One region of the Paenibacillus sp. NPDC058177 genome, then DNA from elsewhere that is predicted to be linked to it. Evidence: predicted binding sites of a transcription regulator. Region 1 holds the regulator's gene; the other holds the start of a gene.

Region 1 (6,920 bases):
TACCAACCTGCAATCCCGAACAGCAGACCTCCATATATGCCTACGTATAACATCTACTTCTCCTCCTTTTCTTCAAATACGAATACATCCTCAATGTACATGTGGAACGCTTTTGCGATTTTGAAAGCGAGCTCCAGCGACGGATTGTATTTCATCGTTTCGATCGCTATGACCGATTGCCGAGAAACTCCAATGATCTCACCAAGCTGCTCTTGCGTCATGCCATGCTCGTTTCGCAATGCCCGGACATGATTTTTAATACGATCCCCTCCAAATGCGGTAATCTTAATGTAAAGCAAGGTTTACGTTAAGTATACTTTACATTATTTAAAATGTAAATATTTCCTTAAATAAAATATTTTGTGGATTAAAATAATCTTAACAGGCAAGTGTAGGTCTTTAGATCTGTCACCGATATTAATGGAAAGACCTATGAAAAAAACAGCGGTTTTGATGCCTAAACTAAAATAAGCATAATAAGAAACAAAAATTACCCAATGTAAATACAACAAAGGCCCCCTTGTGAGGGAGCCTTTGTTCCAATACAATATATTTTCATTGTAGGTGTTCTAATATCTTATTAATATCTCTAGTTCTACAATTGAATTCTATCTAATTCGACCATAGAAAAATGAATACCCATCCGACACCCCAAGCTTGCCCGTCTCCGTCCCGTCCACCAGTTTGACCGCTTTTAGCAGCGATACAATTTGTGAATGCATGAGCTTCACGTCAAATTTGTCCATTTCTCTATTCTCACTATCCGTCAGCAGGTAATCCGGCATTGGGATAAATCCAAGCAATGGGATACCCGCTTCAAAAAGAGGCTGACTCTCCCCGAACTCAAACTTGTTATGTCCGCGTAAAATTACAGTACGTGCATCGCCTCTCTGCTCAACAGCCTTCTGCCAGATCGCCGCCATCATCTCATTGCCCGCATAGGTATATTCTGTACTTATACGTCCCGTCGGACCATAATGCCCCGTGTCGTCATCCTTCCATTCCATGCTGCCGAGATGCTCGACCGTAATTCCTGCTACAGCTTTCATATGGCCATTCTCGCCATCCCATAGCTCACGGTGCCCCTCCATCCAGGTGGATGTCGCTTGAGAAGTTCCTTTGAACTCCGGCAACCGGAAATGTCCGGTCACAAAAGCAAAGATCATCGTCCGTTCCGGCTGCTCCTGCTGCAAGTAACGAATCATGGACAGCATGCCTACGGCGCCATTCTCCTCCACAACATTAATCCCATCGGTATGGGTATTGATGATAATCGCTTCGTCTTTCCTTTTCCCCTCGATCTTCACATAAAAGGATTCCGTCGGTGCGTTTTTTTGTTCATCTGCTTCTAAAATAACCGTGCCTTCTTTGTGCTCGTTAGCTGCGCTGATCACCTTTTGGCCCTCTGTCTCATTGACCCAAACCGCAGGGATTCCAGCATAGTCGGTGGTAAACGGTACATACTGCTTCTCAACCTTATCGTCGGATACCCCTTTCCAGACTAAAATAACGGCTTTCACGCCCATTTCCTTCGCTTGCTCCAGTTTGGCCTCTTTTAAGGCTGTGGTGAGTACAAGATCACCTTCACTAGGGGCGATTTTGTTTTGCTTTGGCGATGAATCCCGCATGTTCATGACGATCCCTATCGGAAAATCTTTAAAATTCTCAATTTCCACTACAGCAATTTTTCCGCTTGCCTGTTCATAATCACCACGCTTCGTGTACACCAGTTCCCCAGTTACACCCTTTTCGTCCGTTTCCCCGGAATAAGGAAAAGCTGAAGAGACATGAATGGGCTGCTGATCAATAACCAAAGAGCTGTTCTTTTCTTCCCATCGGTCAAACGTATATTGATCACGGTATACAGTCAGCCCCATATCCGTTACCTGCTGTTCCAACCAAGCAATAAACTTATTATGGCCTTCCGAGCCGGTTGTACGGCTTCCAAAGGAATTCATCACTTCAATATTCTTTAGCATTGCTGCTGACGAATCCAATCTATGTTCATCAATGGTGGCCGTGACATCCACCTCTAACGCCACAGGTTTAGTAATCGGCTTCGCATAGATACCAAGAATCCAAAGCGCACTAACGAATAGAACAGCAATGCTGAATAACACTTTTCGACCCATCATAAACGCAGTGACTTTTCTTCGTACAGCTTGACCAAAAAGTCCTCTCCATACGCCCGCCACGATCAGCAGCAGGATAGATAGCGCCAGCAGCCAAAACTCCTCAGTCAGCAAAAATAACCCTTCTGTTACGATGGCGCTGAGCAACACCATTTGCAGCTTCTCACGTTTCTTTAGAAGTAAATATGAAGTGCCTAATTCAATCAGTAAAATGATAATCGTCGCTATCGAGATTACTGTTTCTTGACCGATAAATACGGTAGCACAGAATGCCAGGATCAACAGCAGTATAGCTGTCAATCGTCTGTATAAATTCTTTAACATGACACCCTCCCATTTTAAAAAGCGAGAAGGAACGAAGGGGAATGGTTGGAACTGTAGGAGCGAAAGCGACCGCCTGAAAGCTTTCCGCAGGAAAGCTCGCGTCGAGAACTTCCGCTGTGCCCCGATTTTAACCGCTAGAAGCGGTTAAATCGAAGAAATCTGGGGATCACAGCGACCGTAAGTCCAAATATTCACCGTAATGACGACCGAAATTTAAGTGAGAGTCTTAAGTTCGGATAGAAATGTAATTAACGGCATTTTTGTACCTTAAATCCTCTGCAGCGAGGGGGTAGTAGAGATTAAGTGCAATATTGTACCTTAAATCCTCCAGAAATACCTCTCCAGCGTCTTTTCCGAAAAATAAGATACAATAATGCCCTTATTTGCCTCATTTAGATATATACCTGAAAAATAAGGTACAAAAATGCCGTTAGTTGGGGAAGTACCCCCTCTTTTCCACTGTTAAGACGACTGGTGAAGGGAAACTTACCGCTTCTATATGACATCCCTGGATTTAAACAGCCATGAATTATAGCTCTTGCTGTCGACAGACTATGATCCGGTGCGAGCTCTCCTATGGAAATCTCGTTCAGGTGATCGCTTTGCGCCTACTGTTCCAAACTTCTCCTTTCGCTCATCTTCGCTTTTTTATTTCTTATGTTCGTCTTATGTAGCTACAACTTTGACATTACATTTGTAATGCCTTATGGTTTAGCATATTGAAAAGAGTCATGAAAAACAATAAAACGAACGCCAGAACGTACAAATGGAGGGGAATTGTCATCGCAAATCATGAATTATACAGTCCAAACACCTCTAAACATAATTCCAATAAAGAAACCAATCGCTTGACCAGGGAAGCCATCTGCACGGCATTAGTCTTCTTAATCCAGGAGCAGCCTTTTAGCAAAATCAGCATTACCGATATTGTGAAACGTGCCGGGGTCTCCCGAACCGCCTATTACAACAACTATTCCTCCAAACAGGAGATACTGGTGGATCTGGTCGATTCGCTTATTTTCGAGATTAATCAAAGGCTCCTGCCTTACACCAATGAATTAACAGGCAAAGCCAAAGAGCCTGAAAAGTTTATTAGCGTGCTTTTTGAAGTTATTTTTCAGCAGCGTGATATTTACAGAGCCTTGCAAAGCGCCAAGTTTGATTATGTGATCTTAGATTGCTTGAATGAAATGATGCTGTCTAACGCGCATGACCCAACAGACGAAAGCAGGTACCGGGTATACTTTAAAGCCGGAGCATTATATAATGCGATCTCCAAATGGATTCACTCCGACTTCGCAATATCCACGACTGAGATGACCCGAATTAGTCTCCACATTTACCATACTCCGATGTCTCAGGAATAAAATGTACTCCCCCTAATTGAATTTATCTTTCAATGATGAAAAGCCAAATAGCCCGCCACAAGTTAATGTGGCGGGCTATTTTTCAGTTATTCTAACTACATCTCGGCCGCTCCTGATATCTGCAGATGGTATCTCCAAATTAGCAGCGATGCAGCAAGACTCTCTACAGACTCTCCAACTCACCCGTTGTCTTGGACAGCAGGCCCTTCAGTTCCTTCATGAACATGTTGATATCCTTGAACTGACGGTACACAGAGGCGAAGCGGACGTATGCGACTTCATCCACTGGATAAAGCTGTTCCATCACGAGCTCGCCGATTTGACGGCTCTCGATCTCTGCCAGGGCGATCCCGCGCAAAGTCTTCTCAACCTCCGACACGATGACCTCAAGGCGCTCCACAGGCACAGGACGCTTCTCACAGGCACGGATCAATCCACGGAGGATTTTATCACGGCTGAATTCCTCGCGGCTGCCATCCTTCTTAATTACAATAAGCGGAGTCTCTTCGATCATCTCAAACGTTGTAAAACGCTTGCTACAGCGCTCACACTCCCGCCTGCGGCGGATGGACTTATTCTCGTTGGCCGGACGTGAATCAAGCACCTTGGTATTTGTATGATCGCAGTAAGGGCATTTCATAAGCTTAATCACTTCCTTTTGCAAAATGGTGTGCGTCCCGTTCCGGTACGCACCTGACTGCGATCGAACACAATCTCTTTTTCCATAATTCACCGTTTGTTTATTGTAATGAATCTGCCAAGTCCGGCACATAATACAGTTACCAACCGATAGGAGGTGAACAGCAATGGGCCAAAACAACAACTCCAACAACCTGGTAGTTCCTAATTCCCGCGCAGCTTTGGAACAATTGAAATACGAAGTTGCTCAAGAATTGGGTATCACGCTTTCTGCAGACGGATACAATGGCAATAAAACTTCTTACGAAAACGGTTCGATCGGTGGTTACATCACTAAACGTCTTGTAACTCTGGCTGAACAACAACTGGCAGGTCAAGTTCACTAATCTGCCTATAGCTTGACTAGAGAAGTATTAAACAGCTCACGGGCTGTTTAATACTTCTTTTCATATGCACAACTAAAATCCCTTATAGATATCCGTGTACTGATTATAATAGTAAATCACCCGCTGGACATAATGACGTGTCTCGCCAAACGGGATATCTTTTACATTATCCTCCGTACCGTCCCAGGTCCCCTGCTTCAGCCAGTTCTGGACATTGCCCGGACCAGCATTATAAGCAGCAATGACCGCCGTACGATTGCCGTCAAACTGACGAGAGAGCGAGGATAGATACCAGGCCCCAAGCTCAATGTTGACGGATGGCTCATGCTTCAGCCGCTCCAGCGATACATCGGGGAGCTTGGCCTTTTCCATAGCCCATTTGGCCGTATCCGGCATCAGCTGCATGAGACCGATCGCCCCTTTTTTCGACTCTTTTCCAGTCTTGAAGTTTGTCTCCACCCGGATAATCGCCGCCACAAGGAATGGATCAATCTCGTAGGTCGTGCTGTGCTTGCGGATCTCTTCTTTATAATGAATCGGATAAAACCACGACATCCAGTTCGTACTGAGGAACAGAATACCTGTGAAGCCGATGAACAGGAGGAGCAGGACTCTTTTTTTGCGCAGCCAGCTCATGACAACCCCAGCCTGTCCCACAAAGCAAGAACCTGGGCCTCAGTATGCTCAAGATCCTTGCTGTTGTCAATGACGTAACTTGCCTTGCCCGTCTTCTCCTGAAGATCCATCTGCGATTGCAGACGGCTCTCCGCCTGCTCCTGAGTCAGACTGTTCCGTTCCATTAAGCGGGTCAGTTGAATTTCACGGGGAACATATACTACAATAATGTCCTGAAAAAGACCTTCCAGCCCTGACTCAAACAGTAGCGGAATATCTACCACAATCATCGTCTCCGGCGTTTCCTGCTCCATGCGGTACATCCGGTCCTTGATCTCCTGGCGAATCGCCGGATGAGTCAGACCATTCAGCTTCTGGCGGGCCTCCGGCTCATGAAAGACAATGTTCCCAAGCTTCGCCCTGTCGAGCGTTCCATCCGGGTTCAGAATATCCTCTCCGAAATGTTCAACGACAGCAGCCAGCACCGGGTGTCCGGGCAGCATCACTTCCCTGGCAATGGCATCGGCATCCACCAGTTTGGCTCCCTTGTTCACGAACAGTGCTGACACTGTGCTTTTTCCGGATGCAATGCCTCCGGTTAAGCCCATGATCATGTACTCACCTCATAACAGCTTCATTATTCCCATAACAATCAACATTAAAGCAGGCAGGATAGCGGCATGCTTCATCCAGGAGCTTCCGGCGAACTTGAATCCTGTCTTCATGCCCATGATTAGAAAGCTTCCGCTAAACAACGCAATCGTGACCGCCGTCCAGCCCGGGTTGAAACCAAGCAGTGCGGCACCCAGTCCTGCACCGAACGCATCCAGTGACAATGCAATTCCGAGTACCATCGCCTCCACCGGCGAAATGCTTCCCGAAGCATCCATATCCGCCGAGGAAGGCGTGCGCAGGATCTGTACCACGATACCGAGCCTCCGCAGCTCCAGCGAATATACAGCCGGTTTCGCTGGCTGAGCGCGCTCATCATCATAACCTTCCCACTCAGCAGCTACTTCCCCATATTCGTCTTCGGACGAAAGTTCAGAGATACTGACTGTGGAAATCTGTGCGGTCTCCTGTTCTTGCTGCTCAGCACTTAGATCCTCTTTCTCCTTCTGAATCCGCGATTGAATCAATGACCAACAACCCATCAGGACAAGGATGACTGCGCCTACGCTCGAAGCGATACTGGGTGATACCACCTGAGCCAGCAACACGCCAACCTGCATGGAGATATAGATGACGATGCCAGAACAGAACGAGATGATCAGAATCGAGAGCAGCGGTATTTTCATTTTTCGCAAACCATATGTAATGCCTACACCAAATCCATCCAGACTCAGGGCCAACGCCAATAACAGCAATGATAAAAATGGGCTGAGCACCCGCAATCCCTCCCGTGAAGAACCGTCCTGCCTAATCTAACAAGCAAGACGTTCGCTTGATTAAAGCAT
Region 2 (6,920 bases), on a different contig from region 1:
AGGCAGAACGAAAACTTGCGCGCTCTGGAGCATCTGCTGGCCTACAACATCGGAATCATCAAGGAGGGGCTGGAGCTTAACCGCCAGGAAGCGGTGTCTGTCCTTCGCGAAAATGATGTGCTGGCCTATGAGAAGCTGCGCGAGATTGCCATTCTCCTGCGTGGCGACCGGGTAGCCCGGCAACGGGTCGCCCTCCTGCACGGCTTTCAGCTCCGTAAGGATATGGATCTCGAAATGGAACAGCTTCTGCTGAGAGAGTTCGAGCCACTGCTGGCCGAATACATAGGAGAGATTGCCAAGGTGCGCCGGGATCTGATCAAGGACCGCACACTGCGTTATGTTCAAGCCTATGAGACCCAGATCCGGCAAATGGATAGAGGGATCGCTATCCTGACCGGCGTGGCCGGGGCGGCCGTTCGCATGAAACGTTATGCGCTGCTGCACTCCCGTTTCATCGGCAGATACGTGCATGAGCTGCCCAAGGACCGCTTCTTACGATTAGCCCGGCTGATCGAGGCCAACCCTTATGAGCCATGGAACGGGCTTGACCAAACTGTAGCCGAAATTCGTGAATTCAAGTACCGTTGGGACCCTGAATTTCAATAAACCATCGTATGGCAAAAAAGAGGCTATAATATATGACGATCAAAGAAGTAATATCCCTGCGAAATTTTATGATCATTTTGTGTATATTAATGGTTTTACTGCTGGGACAGAAGGCCCAGCGCATGTCTGACAAGGTGAATGTGGTGCAGGAAGGCAGTCGTCTGCATGCGGCAGGCGACCTTATCGGCGCAGAAGAAAAGTACCGCGAGGCGAGGGAAAATCACTCCTTTTCATACAAAGAAGAAGAGATAGCAACACAATTGGAGAAACTGGCCCCGATCACAGCCATCCGTGCGGGTCTGGACAACGTTGCCCGGTACGCCAGCTCGCAGGCCCTGTCAGGTGACTTCGAAGGATTCATGAAGAGCTATGATGATCTTGTCCAGCTGAAAGCCCAGTATATGAAGCCCGGAGGCCCTTACGAAGCCTATTACCGCAAGTTGTCTGCCGCGTCGGGCCTTTCAGAGGAATGGACGACCTTCTTTCAGCATTTCAAAAAGCAGTTTTTGGACACCCTTGCCCAAAACGCTAACGGAAACGACGGCGGGGATGATGTGAAATGGAAACTGCTGCGGATACCAGATGCTTTCTTTGGCGGTTCATCTGCTAAGCAGGAGCAATTGAATGCTGCGTTCCGCAGCCACGATACAGGTCAGTTAAAGGCCTTGGCCGCTGCCGGAAGCTTCGGTCCCTTGCTCGAAAGCACCTTGTCCATGCATAAGGCGTACGAGAGCCATAAGTATGCGGCGCCCTGGCTCAAGGAACAAGTGGAAAGCAGCGGACGTATCATCCTGAAGAAAGATCTGGAGGGCAAGAACATATCCGCCTTCGCAGAACATGCTGCCGCCTATCGCAAGTTCGCAAGCAGCGCAGGCTTCAAGGCAACCCAAGTGCTGAAGTACATAGATGCTCAAAATGCCAAACTGCTCAAAAGTGCCGCGAGCAAAGCCAAAAACGGAGCATACGAGGACGCAATCAAGCTCTACACCGAGCTATATCCATTAAAAGACCATTCCGAGGACATTGCAGCGGTCCGCCTCGCCTGGAATATAGCTGATCCTGTACGGTTGCTCCCCGGAGGCGGGGAGCAGGGGCGCTACAATAATGTGATTTCCGGTAAAGGAAAGTACGGCGCCAAGGTCTATGTTGCGGCAACTGACAGCAGCGGGTCCCTTCATTATGCCGTAATGAACAAGGATAACGCTGTATCATCTTTCTCCATGGGCGTTATTCCCGGGTTCCCCTCCCTGCACCGGGTCTTCTTTGACGAGACTCTTGAGGCAGCCACCGGAGAACCTGTAGTTGTTGCTGAAGCCGATAGCACAGATGACAACGGCAGGACACTTTTTACAGGTTATGCGCTTCAGATGCAAGGAATATCACAACTGTTCTCCTTTAGCGGGGATAGCTACGAACTTCAGCCAGATGGTTCCATCCTTGTGCATAATGTTGGTGCTGGTGCCGGAGAGGGTAATGCGGGGCAGACAGCCATTTATCGCAAATCGGGGGAAACTTACCAATTCTCCGAAATCGTACAGGCTTACCCGCCAATTCAGGCGTCGGAGCTGGAGCTTCATCCTTTGCAGAATGTATCGATAAGCTGTGAAATCTATCTCGACAATTCAGGGAGTGCTGTCGCTTATGCCGATGGCCGCTACATCCTGCTTCAGGGCTATCAAGGGTCCATAACAGGCCCCATGCTGCTAAGCGGTCAGTTCCAGAACGACTACGGTATACTGCAGACCGAAACTGGTGAGGAGAGCGTCCCCGTATTTGTGGTAACTTCTGCCGGGAGTTTGAGTATAGTGAACTAAGCGAATCAAGTCAGTACAGACACCCTCCTGAATGCCATTCAGGGGGGGTGTTTACTGCCAGCACCTTTTCCAACATTCACAAAAGAGACAAGGATCATTTTAATTTTTTTTTTACCCTGAAGTGCTCTCGCAGTTGCGTATTCTGGATCTGTTCCAAATCCCTTATTCCACCTGCCCTCCCGCTAATATTCTTCTCAATTCAGCTCTTTTTCTAGTATGAAATCTCGTGATTTGCGCGTTCTCCCTACCCCTTGAGATCTATTGACTTCTCCATATCTAGTGTTAAAATGATTAAGCGTCTCTAAATATAGTGTTATTCCGAAGAAAACGGTTTATATACAGGGTAAACCCTATCAGGGCGCGGTTTATCCCAAAATCTAATTTTAATAAGCTGGAACAATCGCTTCCACTAAGGAGGAACAACCATGCTGATCGCTTATGATTCCAAAACAGGCAACGTCAAACGGTTCATTAACAAGCTGAAGCTTCCGGCCGTACAGATCGAAGAGCATATGACGATAGACGAGCCTTATGTACTTGTTACATACACCACCGGATTTGGACAAATTCCAGAGAAGGTGTCTTCTTTTTTGGAGAACAACCATACAAGTCTGAAAGGAATCGCCGCCAGCGGCAACAAAAACTGGGGTCAACTGTTCGCGAATAGCGCAGATTTGATTGCAGAGCGGTACAATGTGCCGGTAATTGGCAAGTTCGAGTTGTCGGGAACTTTTGGCGATGTAGAACGGATTAAACAGGAGGTGAACCGAGTTGCGGCATATTGAGCTGAACAACATGCTTTTGAAGAGAGACGAAGAAGGATTCTTCCAATTAGATAAGGACCGCGAGGCGGTTGTGGAATTTATGGGAGAAGTGGAGCGACGCAGCCTTACTTTTGCAGACACTAAATCCAAAGTGGATTATATGATAGAGAATGACTACTATGAGAACCTGTACGAACGCTACGCTGCTTCAGAGATTGAGGATGTTTACCGGATCGCACATGAATATGGCTTCCAGTTCCCTTCCTACATGGCGGCTTCCAAGTTCTATACAGACTACGCGGTGAAGACCAATGACCGGAAGCAATACCTGGAGCACTACCCGGATCGTGTGGCCGTGGTGGCTCTGCATCTGGGCCGCGGCAATGCCGATACCGCTCGTGTGCTGGTCCGCTCGATGATGGAGCAACGTCTTCAACCAGCTACGCCAACCTTCCTGAACGCAGGCAAGAGCCGCCGGGGCGAGATGGTCTCCTGCTTCCTGCTGGAAATGGATGACTCTCTGAATTCGATCAACTATGTACTGAATACATGCATGCAGCTCTCTAAAATCGGCGGCGGGGTGGCGGTTAACCTCTCGAAGCTGCGCTCGCGCGGCGAGACGATCAAAGGCGTGGAAGATGCGGCCAAAGGTATCGTGCCTGTGCTGAAGCTCATGGAAGATGGATTCTCCTATGCCGACCAGATGGGGCAGCGTAAAGGCTCCGGAGCGGCTTACTATAATATTTTTGGCTGGGATGTACTAGAGTTCCTGGATTCCAAAAAAATCAATGCCGACGAAAAACTGCGCCTAAAAACGCTGTCCATCGGGCTGATCGTGCCAAACCGCTTCTATAAGCTGGCCCAGGATAATGAGCCGCTGCATGTGTTCGCACCATATAGTGTGTTCCAAGCCTACGGCACCCATCTGGACGATATGGATTTGGACGAAATGTACGACAAACTGCTTGCTGACCCGCGCGTTAAAAAGAAAGTCGCGATGGGCGCACGTGAGATGCTGACCAAGATCGCCATGATTCAGTTGGAATCAGGCTACCCATATATTATGAACAAGAGCAATGCCAACAAGGCACATGCGCTGAAAAATATCGGCCAAGTGAAGATGTCGAATCTCTGCACAGAGATTTTCCAATTACAAGAGACTTCGGAAATCACTGATTACGGTCAGGCAGACACCATCCGCCGGGACATCAGCTGTAACCTGGCTTCCCTCAACATCGTCAACGTTATGGAGCATGGCAAAATCCGTGAATCCGTTCATGAGGGTATGCTGGCACTGACAGCTGTCAGCGATATGACCACCGTCTCCAATGCCCCAGGTGTGACGAAGGCGAACAAAGAGATGCACTCCGTCGGACTGGGCGTTATGAACCTGCATGGTTATTTTGCCAAGAACAAGATTGCTTATGAGAGTGAACAGGCCCGGGATTTCGCCCGCACCTTCTTCATGACCATGAACTTCCACTCGCTGGAGAAGAGCATGGAGATTGCCGCCCAGACCGGTGAGACCTTCCATGGCTTCGCAGAATCGGATTATGCCACAGGCGTCTACTTCGAACGCTATCTGACTACGGATTATCGTCCGGTGACACTTAAGGTGCAGGAACTATTCAAGGATATCTATATCCCTACCCAAGAGGATTGGGCGCAACTACGTGATTCTGTCGTCAAAAACGGACTGTACCATGCTTACCGTCTGGCGATCGCGCCAACGGCCAGTATTTCTTATATCCAGAACGCTACTTCCAGTGTGATGCCGATTGTGGAGCAAATTGAGACCCGGACCTATGCCAACTCCACTACGTACTATCCGATGCCCTATTTGCAGCCTGACAATGTCTTCTATTATAAATCCGCCTATCAGATGGACCAGTTCAAGGTCATTGACCTGATTGCCGAGATCCAGCCCCATATTGACCAAGGGATTTCCACTGTCCTGCACGTGAACAGCGATGTTACCACCCGCGAGTTGGCCCGGTGCTATCTCTATGCGGCGCACAAAGGGCTGAAGTCGCTGTATTACACCCGGACCAAGAAGCTGTCTGTCGAGGAATGTATCACTTGCTCGGTGTAACCGTAGGCTTTTTTGAACAGAAAAGGAGATTACAAGATATGAGCGCTATCCAAGCCGTAAACTGGAACCGACCGGACGATGATTTCACCCTGATGTTCTGGAATCAGAATATTATGCAATTCTGGACCGATGACGAAATTCCGCTATCCGATGATAAAATGTCCTGGCTGACTCTCAGCGAGCTGGAAAAGGATGCCTACATGAAGGTACTCGGCGGTCTGACCCTGCTCGATACCGTACAGGGCGGCGTGGGTATGCCGCAGATTATGGAGCATGTGGACGGCCTGCAACGCAAAGCGGTGCTGGGCTTCATGGGGATGATGGAGCAGATTCACGCCAAGTCGTACAGCAGCATTTTCACAACCCTGGCGAGCACTGAAGAGATTGATTCCGTCTTCCGCTGGGTGGAAGAGAATCCCCGCCTCCAGACCAAGGCAGAGACCATCTCCCAATATTACAAGGCTATCGAATCGAAAAAAGACTTGTACCTCGCCATGGCGGCCTCCGTGCTGCTGGAGAGCTACCTGTTCTATAGCGGCTTCTTCTATCCGCTTTATCTGGCTGGTCAAGGCAAAATGACCTGCAGCGGCGAAATCATCGACCTGATCCTGCGCGACGAGAGCATTCACGGCGTATACGTTGGCGTGCTGGCCCAGGAGATTTACGAGGAGCTGGAGGAAGACGAGCAACGTGATCTACACCAAACCCTTGTAGGTTTGGTACGATTCCTTCATGCGAATGAGGAAAAATACACCGAAGAGATTTACGCCTCCATCGGGCTTGTAGATGAGGTAAAGACCTTCTTGCGCTACAATGCCAACAAGGCGATGATGAATCTCGGACATGATCCGCTTTTCGACGAAGAAGAGATCAACCCGATTGTCCAAAATGGGATCAGTACCCATACGAAGCAGCATGATTTCTTCTCCAAAAAAGGCAACGGCTACGTTCGTGCGATGAACGTTGAGCCTTTGAAAGACGAAGACTTCCTGTTTTAAGTTATAATCCTGATTAAACATAAACAGCCAGGCCCCGTAAGGGGTCTGGCTGTTTTGTTGTGCGTGGCAGATGAAGTATTACTTGAATGCGAGTGCTATGGTCGCCCGCAGCTGCTAGATCGCCGCCGATTCGCTCGGCCTCCACGCCTATGTCCAGGCACGCTCGCGGTACAGCCTTTCGGCATAGTCCGTGATGACCTCATGCATGGCGAGCTTGTCCCGCCACGCTGCAGGAATGCCGGAGAGCCCATAGTAAGCTCCGGCAATCTGTCCATAGACGGCGCCGGTAGTGTCAGCATCATCGCCCAAATTCACTGCGAGCAGTGCACCTTCCGCGAAGCTTGTGGAGCGATGGAAGGCCCACAAGGCTGCTTCCAGCGATTTCACCACATACCCGGATCCTTCGATAGACGGCGGTTCCTTGGTTTGGTATGAGCCTTGCAGGATTTCCTCTATTGCGGGTGCCAATGAACCCTCCTCCAGCCAATCCCGGTATGCTTCAGGAGCTAGCATCTCCTGCTTGCTCCACCCACTGAGCGCCCCCGCAAGGATGGCAGCCATCAGGCGGCACGCATGCAGACAGGCTTGGGCCTGGTGTGTCGTTCTTGCGCTGATCGCTGCATACGATATTGCTTCCTCCGGCCGC

The links. Region 1 encodes NrdR, which represses ribonucleotide reductase genes. Its sites were predicted from a motif close to AACACNATATATNGTGTT; they were not measured.
Region 2: nrdI (class Ib ribonucleoside-diphosphate reductase assembly flavoprotein NrdI) is a predicted target of NrdR. The motif match lies at 2,718-2,735, and genes of this name have one in related genera.

Annotation. Positions count from the first base shown of each region.
Region 1 is NZ_JBHVVB010000005.1:357,005-363,924, forward strand. It holds gene ACFVU8_RS21060 (hypothetical protein) at 1-53, opposite strand, end outside; gene ACFVU8_RS21065 (helix-turn-helix transcriptional regulator) at 54-299, opposite strand; gene ACFVU8_RS21070 (hypothetical protein) at 609-2,456, opposite strand; gene ACFVU8_RS21075 (TetR/AcrR family transcriptional regulator) at 3,188-3,823, shown strand; gene nrdR (transcriptional regulator NrdR) at 3,987-4,463, opposite strand; gene ACFVU8_RS21085 (alpha/beta-type small acid-soluble spore protein) at 4,630-4,848, shown strand; gene ACFVU8_RS21090 (lytic transglycosylase domain-containing protein) at 4,921-5,484, opposite strand; gene coaE (dephospho-CoA kinase) at 5,481-6,077, opposite strand; gene ACFVU8_RS21100 (manganese efflux pump) at 6,087-6,851, opposite strand.
Region 2 is NZ_JBHVVB010000008.1:234,922-241,841, forward strand. It holds gene ACFVU8_RS25770 (hypothetical protein) at 1-606, shown strand, start outside; gene ACFVU8_RS25775 (hypothetical protein) at 639-2,420, shown strand; gene nrdI (class Ib ribonucleoside-diphosphate reductase assembly flavoprotein NrdI) at 2,846-3,205, shown strand; gene nrdE (class 1b ribonucleoside-diphosphate reductase subunit alpha) at 3,192-5,276, shown strand; gene nrdF (class 1b ribonucleoside-diphosphate reductase subunit beta) at 5,315-6,274, shown strand; gene ACFVU8_RS25795 (ADP-ribosylglycohydrolase family protein) at 6,422-6,920, opposite strand, start outside.